Frondihabitans sp. PAMC 28766: one gene and its partner. The protein of the gene in region 1 binds, or shares a complex with, the protein of each later gene. Links are inferred from orthologs where the notes say so. Each region holds a gene or a part of one and is shown on either strand. Other genes may lie near its edges.

What was found.
Region 2: the proteins of dnaG (region 1) and dnaB are in contact, whole or in part, in a crystal structure (PDB 2R6A), measured with the Geobacillus stearothermophilus proteins. The link is inferred for Frondihabitans sp. PAMC 28766 from one-to-one orthologs. Residues at the interface, in WP_049624496.1 of Geobacillus stearothermophilus: Lys456, Leu457, Leu458, Pro459, Ala460, Asn463, Ala464, Leu467, Leu535, Leu536, Ile537, Ala538, Gln544, Glu545, Asp548, Tyr549, His552; in WP_033016901.1 of Geobacillus stearothermophilus: Ser13, Glu15, Ala16, Gln18, Glu91, Leu92, Asp94, Ala95, Val96, Pro97, Thr98, Ala99, Ala100, Asn101, Tyr104, Tyr105, Ile108.

The regions. Positions count from the first base shown.
Region 1 is NZ_CP014513.1:2,941,937-2,946,122, forward strand. Bases 938-3,809 are described here. They hold dnaG (DNA primase), read right to left. Parts: upstream 3,392-3,809; coding sequence 1,484-3,391; downstream 938-1,483. Other genes in these bases: AX769_RS14070 (ATP-binding cassette domain-containing protein), read right to left, coding at 938-1,465; AX769_RS14080 (deoxyguanosinetriphosphate triphosphohydrolase), read right to left, coding at 3,423-3,809. Also shown: AX769_RS14065 (D-isomer specific 2-hydroxyacid dehydrogenase family protein), read right to left, coding at 1-537; more of AX769_RS14070, read right to left, coding at 548-937; more of AX769_RS14080, read right to left, coding at 3,810-4,186. UniProt on the Escherichia coli protein: RNA polymerase that catalyzes the synthesis of short RNA molecules used as primers for DNA polymerase during DNA replication.
Region 2 is NZ_CP014513.1:845,217-849,400, forward strand. Bases 682-3,551 are described here. They hold dnaB (replicative DNA helicase), read right to left. Parts: upstream 2,815-3,551; coding sequence 1,549-2,814; downstream 682-1,548. In the rest of the region: AX769_RS04080 (helix-turn-helix domain-containing protein), read left to right, coding at 1-500; rplI (50S ribosomal protein L9), read right to left, coding at 3,747-4,184. UniProt on the Escherichia coli protein: The main replicative DNA helicase, it participates in initiation and elongation during chromosome replication. Travels ahead of the DNA replisome, separating dsDNA into templates for DNA synthesis.

The DNA of each region.
Region 1 (4,186 bases):
GCGCATGATCTCGAGCGCGATACCGCCGGCGCCGATGATCACGACGTTCAGCCCGTAGAGCGAGATGCCCTTCGGCACGCTCGACCAGCCCTCGGCTCGCACGCGCTCGGGGAAGACGCGCAAGAGCGCGAGCGTCAGTGCCACGGCGTGCTCGGCGACGGGCTCGGAGTACGCGCCCTTGGCACTCGTCCACAGGGGCTTCGGCCGGTCGGCGTACTTCTTCATGACCGAGGCGAACATGTCCACGCCGGCCATCGGCAGCTGCACCCACTCGATGTTCGGGTGGTCGGTGAGCACGTGGTCGAGCTCGTCGATGGCCTTGTGGCTGAGCCACATGAGCCCGCGGGTCGAGTCGTCGACGGGGCCGAGCATGCCCCCAGCATCCTGGATCGCCTTCTCGATGTGGTCGGCCGACTCGGGGCCGATCGCGATCGGGCCCGGGGTGGGGCGGTGCGCAGGATCGAGGGCGGCCGACTCGGTGAGGACGGCGCGGTGGCCCCGCGGCGAGTCGCTCGGTGCGGTGGGGGTGTTCGACACGGTGGTGCTCCTAGGGCTTGTGCTTTTTCGGGGTGCGGTCGGAGTCGGGCACGATGTCGAGCGGCGACGCCTGCGACAGGGCCTTCACGTACGGGTCGACGGCATCGTCGAGGACGTCGTCGATGTCGCCGTAGCCGACGACACGCCCTTCGCGCAGCACTGCCATGCGGTCGGCGACGGCGCGGGCCTCGGTCACCGACGAGGTCACGACGACCGCCGAGAACTGCCGGTTGCCGTGCAGGGTGCGCAGCAGCTCGAGAACCGATCGCCGCACGAGCACGTCGACCCCCCGGGCCGGCTCGTCGGCGATGAGCAGCTGCGGCTCGAGCACGAGGCTGCGTGCCAGAGCGATGCGCTGGCGCTGGCCGGCGCTGAGCTCCCACGTCTGCTTGAGCATCGTGCTGAGCGGCAGGTGCACCGAGTCGACGAGGTTGGCGACGAGGCGACCGGCCTCTTTGCGATCGAAGCGTCGGTCGCGCTCGTAGAGCGGCTCGGCGACGGCCTCGCCGACGGTGAGGTCGGGGTTGAGCACGTCGCCGTCGTTCTGCGACAGGTAGCCGACGGCCCCGGTGAGTCGGTCGCGGCGGCGCTTGGACATGGTCTTGATGCGCTGGCCGAGCACGGTCAGCTCGCCGCCGGCGACGAGGGGGCGGCCTTCGGGCGGTCGCGAGCCGTAGGCGAGGCCGGCGAGGCCTAACGCGAGCGTCGACTTGCCCGAGCCGCTCTCGCCGAGGACCGCGAGGATCTCGCCGGGCTCGAGAGTGAACGTCACACCGTCGACCGCGCGCACCTCGGGTCGGCCGCCTCGCGCCGGGTACACCAGCGAGAGGTCGTCGGCGGTGATCACCGGGGCGTCGGGTTGGTCGGTGGGGGCGGTCACGCGGTGGAGCTCTCTCTCGTCGAGTCGCCCATTCGTCGGGCCGACCATTTCAAGCCTAGGCCGCGCCTACTCATTGCGGAGGAGCCGACGCGCCGACTCCACCTGCACCAGCTTCAGCTCCAGCTCGCGCCGCGCCTCGGGGTCGTCCTTGGCGTCGGTGCGGTGCATGCGGCCGAGCAGCTCGGCCTTCTGGTGCAGCAAATCGCGCTCGACCAGCGACGAGAGCACCCCGGTGCAGTAGAGCACCATGTCGCTGCCCTCGCGCTCGGGCAGCGGCCCGACGGCCAGCTCTTTCACCAGCGGCGCGAACGGGGCAGGGGTCTGCTCGAGCACGGCGCTGACGAAATCCTGCACGTCGAGGGAGTCGAGCGTGGCGGCGATCGCGTCGCGCACCGTCGAAAGCGAGCCGTCCGACATCTGCGCGAACGCCGCCTGCACCGTCAGCTCGCGGGGCGCGCTCTGCGGGTGCTGCAGGATCGCCATCAGAGCGTCTCGTTCGAGTCTCGTCGAGGGGTCGTCGGGCAGGCGCAGGATGCTCGCCCGCTCGTCGACCACCACCACCTCGGGCAGGCTGGTGATCGACTGACGGTTCGGGCCGCTCGACGGCGCGAGCCGCTCGACCGCCTTCGGGGCGTGCGCAGCCGCACGCCGCGCGGAGTCGACCGCGGTCTGGACCTCGGGCGGGTCGAGCCCCAGCCAGCCGGCGAGCGACCGCACGTAGCCCTGTGTCATCGACACGTCGCGGATGCCGGCGACGACAGGAGCCGACGCGCGAAGCGCGGCCACGCGGCCCTCGACGGTCTCGAGGTCGTGCCCGGCGAGCACCCGCTTGATCATGAACTCGAACATCGGCCGCTTGCCCTCGACGAGACGCCGCACGGCGTCGTCGCCGCGGTTCAGTCGGAGGTCGCACGGGTCGAGGCCGTCGGGCGCGACCGCGACGAAGGTCTGCGCGGCGAACCGCTGCTCTTCGGCGAACGCTCGGCTCGCTGCTCGCTGGCCGGCCTCGTCGGGGTCGAAGGTGAAGACGACCTCGCCGGCCGCGCTCACGTCGGAGCCGCGGCTGTCGCCGAGCATCGGCCGTAGCACTTTGATGTGGTCGACGCCGAAGCTCGTTCCGCAGGTGGCGACGGCTGTCGTGACCCCCGCGAGGTGACAGGCCATCACGTCGGTGTAGCCCTCGACGATCACGACGCGCTTGTCTTTGGAGATGGCTCGCCGGGCGAGGTCGAGCCCGTAGAGCACCTGCGACTTGTGATAGATCGGCGTCTCGGGCGTGTTGAGGTATTTCGGCCCGTTGTCGTCTTCGAGCAGCTTGCGAGCACCGAAGCCGATCGTCGCACCGGTGACGTCGCGAATGGGCCAGATCAGCCGCCCGCGGAATCGGTCGTACGCGTTGCGGTCGCCGTGGCTGAGGAGGCCGGCGGTGACGAGTTCCTCCTCGGTGAAGCCGCGGCCCTTCAGATGAGACCGGAGGGCGTCGAACGACTTCGGCGCGAAGCCGACGCCGAAGTGCGCCGCCGCAGCGGGGTCGAATCCGCGTTCGCCCAGGAAGCGACGACCGGGGTCGGCGTCGGCCGCCGTGAGGTGCTCGACGAAGAACTCGCGCGCCGCCTCGTTGGCCGCCAGCAACCGTGCGCGGTTGCCGTGGTCGCTGGCCTGCCCGCCGTCTTCGTAGTGCAGCGTGAAGTTGATGCGCGCGGCCATCCGCTCGACGGCCTCTTGGAACGTCGTGTGGTCGGTCTTCTGGATGAAGCTGAAGACGTCGCCGTCTTCGCCGCAGCCGAAGCAGTGGTAGCGGCCGACCTGCGGTCGCACGTGAAAGCTCGGGCTGCGCTCGTCGTGGAAGGGGCACAGGCCCTTCATCGAGCCGATGCCGGCACCCTTGAGCGTGACGTAGTCGCCCACCACATCGGCGATGTTGACCCGCGACCGCACCTCGTCGATGTCGTTTCGCTGGATCAAGCCGGGCATGAGCACACCCTAGGGCCGGCCACCGACACGCTCACGCGTGTACCAGGCGGTCGTGCCAGGCCATCGCGCTCTGGTCGGTGAGCGACGCGACCTGGTCGACGATCACGCGGCGACGGGCGTCGTCGTCGCCGGCTTCGCTCCAGTCGAGGGCGAAGCCAGGATCGAGGCTGGTCGGGCCGCCCTCCCACAGAGCGTCGGCAAGGGCGGTGAGCACCTCGCGCTGCTGGACGTAGATCGGCTGGCGGGTGCCCTGGGTCATCACGAACGCCGCGACGATGCCTTTGAGAGCCGCGATCTCGCCGATGATGTCGGCCGGGATCACGACACTGGCCGAGAAGCGGATGAGGCTCTTCTGCGGGTAGTGCTCGTGAGTGGCCTCGTCGGCCGAGCCGGCGAACCGGCCGATCAGCTGACTGGTCAGGTTTTTCAGGCGGGCCTGGTCGAGGCGGCCGCCGTCGTAGGAGTCGAGCCAGACGTCGAGCGAGCGCAGCCGGTTGAAGGCCTCGACGAGCTCGTCGCGGCTCAGCTCGCCGCCGACCCAGGCGTGCATCGAGTCGATGAGACCCTCGTGGCCGCCGGGCGCATTAAGCGAGGCGACCTGGATGTAGCCGTTGACGACGGCGTCTTCGAAGTCGTGCACCGAGTAGGCGATGTCGTCGCTCAGATCCATCACCTGGGCTTCGATGCAGCGCTGTCGGCGAGGCGCACCGAGGCGCAGCCATTCGAAGGCGGGGGTGTCGTCGTCGTAGAAGCCGAACTTCACCCGGCCCGACGGGTCGGCGACGCCTTGCGCTG
Region 2 (4,184 bases), 2.1 Mb from region 1 along the record:
AGGGTGAGCGGCCGTTCAATGCCGTCCAACTCCTTCGCCTGAGCGAGCGTCTCAAGGTTTCCGTGCAGGCCCTGCTGGACCTCTCGCTCCCAACGATGTCGATTCGACAGCACCTAGCGAGTGTCTCGCGCGGACGCAAATACACGCAGCTGTCTCTGTCGATGAAACAGGCGAGCGCCTTCCTGGTGGAGTTCACCTCTGAGAGCGACACTGAAGGGTCCACCAGTCATCACGGAGAGGAAACAATCGCCGTCACGTCAGGGACGGCCCTCCTTTTCCTCGAAGGGCGAACAGTCGAGGTGGGGGAAGGGCACTCCATCCGCATTCCTCCGAATGTGCCTCATTCGATCAACCTGAAACCCGGATGCGAAACACTCGTAGTCCATTGGTATCTCGATGCTGCCGGCCAGCGGGAACATCTGCCTCGTGCAGAGGACGTCGCCCGACTCGATCGCGCCTTGAAGCGGTCTGTGCCGCGAAAGAACGCTTCACCGACCTAGTGGCCCCCGCCCGCAATAACTGACTTCAGGGAGTAGGGACCATCCCCAAGCCCTGCTCGATTCAAATGCCAATGAACTGCCTGCATCGCCGTTCGTGTCCTGATGGTCCCGGAACTGTCCTTCCCTTGCCGGCCCAGGCGCGCGAAGACACGATCGTCAGTCCCTGCCTGAAAAGCTGGCCCCGCGCACAGATGCATATTGGACGTCGCTTGGCTTTGTGCTGCTAAGACCTCCGGGTGGTTGCAGTCACGGCTCGATACCCGAACCCACCTGGTCAAGGCACACGGCGCGCAAACGAGGGGCGTGGCAGCCCGTTGGATACTTGAAGCGTCCTCGTGGTCCTCCTGAGATCCAGGCAGCGACAATGTGATGCCGGCGGCGGATAGCGCAATTTCCCCGAAGCGAATGGACAGAAGGTCCCGCACACCAAGGCCCGTCCCGCGGGCGAGGAGAATCAACGCTGAATACCCCACCGCGCTACGAGCGCCCCGGCCCCGCGTGTTAGCCATTCGCGAAAGAACGATCTGCAAATCGTGATCGCTGAAAACACGCTCACTCTCACCCGCGGTACGTCCCCGCTGTTCGTTTGTAACTAAACCCAACTCGTCAAGCAGCTGTGTGCGATCCACCCAGTGCCTTCGGCGCATCATCGACCCCTTCGAACGACTGTCAGCGAACACGAGATCGAGGAACGCATCCGCACTCGTCCTCGTCAACCGCCGACGACCCGCACCAGTCACACCCGTCGCCAGATAGGCAAGAAAGCCTGACACGTCGCGCGGGTCGAAGGGGAGCGCCCAAACAGCCTCTAAGTCCGACTCGCTGAGCTCATAGCTGTCGCGCATCCAATCGCGGAAGGCGACGAAGGACGAAACCGCCAGCCGCCCCTGAGTCAAGAAACACCCACCAAGCCCACGATCGGCTTGGACGATCGGCCGACTAAACATGACCAAGAGCAGAAGGCTGTCAAAAAATGATTCCGTCCGATTTGGCGGAATTCGGACTCAATCATTTGGAAAGGACAAGATCACTTACGGCCGACACACAACTACGACATCGAAGGCATATCCACGAACCGCGAGAACATGCCGTGGAAGGCGACGGTGATGGTGTCGGTGGGGCCGTTGCGGTGCTTGGCGACGATGAAGTCGGCCTCGCCCTGGCGCGGGTTGTCCTTCTCGTAGGCGGACTCGCGGTGCAGGAGGATGACCATGTCGGCATCCTGCTCGAGCGAGCCCGACTCGCGGAGGTCGCTGATCGCGGGCTTCTTGTCGGCGCGCTGCTCGGGGCCACGGTTGAGCTGCGAGAGGGCGATGACGGGCACCTGCAGCTCTTTGGCCATCAGCTTGAGGGCTCGCGAGAACTCGGACACCTCCTGCTGGCGGCTCTCGACCTTCTTGCCGGAGGTCATCAGCTGGAGGTAGTCGATGACGACGAGCTTGAGGCCGACCTGCTGCTTGAGGCGACGGCACTTCGCGCGGATCTCGACGAGCGTCATGTTGGGGGAGTCGTCGATGTAGAAGGGGGCGTCGTTGATCCTGCCCCGGGTCTGCGCGATGGTCGTCCAGTCGCGGGAGTCGACGGTGCCCTTGCGCATGTTCTGCAGGGGCACGCTCGACTCGGCGGAGAGGAGACGCATGGCGATCTCGCTGCGCCCCATCTCGAGTGAGAAGAAGACGGAGGGCTGGTTGTATTTGATGGACGCCGCACGGCACAGGTCGAGAGCGAGCGTCGACTTGCCGAGCGCGGGGCGCGCGGCGACGATGATCAGCTGGCCGGGGTGCAGGCCGTTCGTGAGGGCGTCGAGCTGGGCGAAGCCAGTCGGCACACCCGTCATCTGGCCGTCTCGGCCTTTGGCGGCCTCGATCTCGTCGATGGCGACGGTGACGGCGTCGGTGAGCGGAACGTAGTCTTCGGTCTGGACGCCGCCCGCGACGTTGTAGACCTCGGCCTGAGCGTTGTTGACGAGGTCGATGACCTCGCCCTCGCTGGCGTAGCCCATCTGCACGATGCGCGTGCCGGCCTCCACGAGGCGGCGCAGGACGGCCTTCTCGGCGACGATGGACGCGTAGTAGCCGGCGTTCGCCGCGGTCGGCACGAGGCCGGTGAGCGTGTGGAGGTATTCCGCCCCGCCGGCGCGGGTGAGTTCGCCCGCCTTGGTGAGCTCGTCGGTGACGGCGATGACGTCGGTGGGCTCGCCGTGCGAGTAGAGGCCCATGATCGCGTTGAAGATGACCTCGTGCTTGGGCAGGTAGAAGTCGGCCGCGCGAACCGTCTCGATCACGTCGGCCGTGGCGTCTTTCGAGAGCAGCATGCCACCGATGGCACTCTGCTCGGCGAGGAGGTCGTGCGGGGGAGTGCGGCGGTCGTAGCCCGACCCCGAGCCGCCGTCGTAGCCCGCCGACTCCGGCCGGCCCTCGCTGCTGTCGCTGGGGGCGAGTCCGAGATGGGCTATCGACACGGAGGCCTCCTGCGAGCGGTTGAGTGACTGGACGTGCTGAGAACGTTCTACCGCCACCCTCCGACACCCTCGTCGGCAGAACGATCGAACACGCCGACAGGGCAGACGAGAGCATCGCAGCGAAGCACCCTGAACAGGCCTCGGACGACGGTTTCGCAGCCTCCCTAGTAGGCGCTGTCACACACTAGGGACTTGACCCCCACCGGGACAAACTGCCCTGTGGATAACGATGTGGACAATATGGGAGAAACGCCGGGAAAGTCTGGGGACAACTGTGGACAAACCTGTGGAGGAGAAAGTATTTCGGGGCTTTAATCACCGCTTGACCTGGGATTTCCCGTTCCACACCCCATGTGTGCAAAGTAGTGTAAATCGAGGGTTGAAGGTTGCGCCTCAGGGGGTCGCCTGTGCACAAATAACTTGACACGGTGACCCCTGCGGCGCTAGCGGACGACACGGATCGACCGACGTGCGGCCGGTTTTCCTCCCCCACAAGCCGGAGGGTTTTCCTCCCCCACAAGCCGGAGGGGCTGTCGGCCGTGGAAGGCCGGGAGGAGATCCGGGCCAGCCATCCTCCCGAAGGGCCGTGAAACGGGGCCACATCCTCCCCGGAGGCCGCTGAGGGGGCAGAAGTCCTCCCCGAGGACCCTCGCATCCTCCCGAACCCCCCATCCTCCCGAAACCCCGACGCCGCCGACTCCGTTAAACGCCGATAGCGGCACATGCCGAGGCACGTGCCGCTATCGATCCCCGCCGAACGCGAACGAACAGCGAAGGGGGTGAAGCTACTTCTTGGAGACCACGTTCAGGGCGATGGTCGCGACGACGTCTTCGCGCAGACGGATGGTGGCTTCGTGCTCACCGGTCAGCTTGATGGCGGTCGGGATCTCGACCTTGCGCTTGTCGATCGTGCCGACACCCTGCGCCGACACGGCCTCGGCAACGTCGGCCGGCTTGACGGAGCCGAAGAGGCGCCCGCCCTGACCGGTCTTGACGGGCAGCGTGATCGTGACGGCCTCGAGGCGGGCCTTCATGTCTTTCGCCTCTTCGATGGTCTTGAGCTCGCGGCTGGTGCGAGCCGAGCGGATCTGCTCGACCTGCTTCTCGCCACCGCGGGTCCACGGCACACCGAAGCCCTGAGGCACCAGGTAGTTGCGCGCATAGCCGTTCTTGACGTCGACGACATCACCGGCCGAGCCGAGGCCGGAGACCTCGTGGATCAG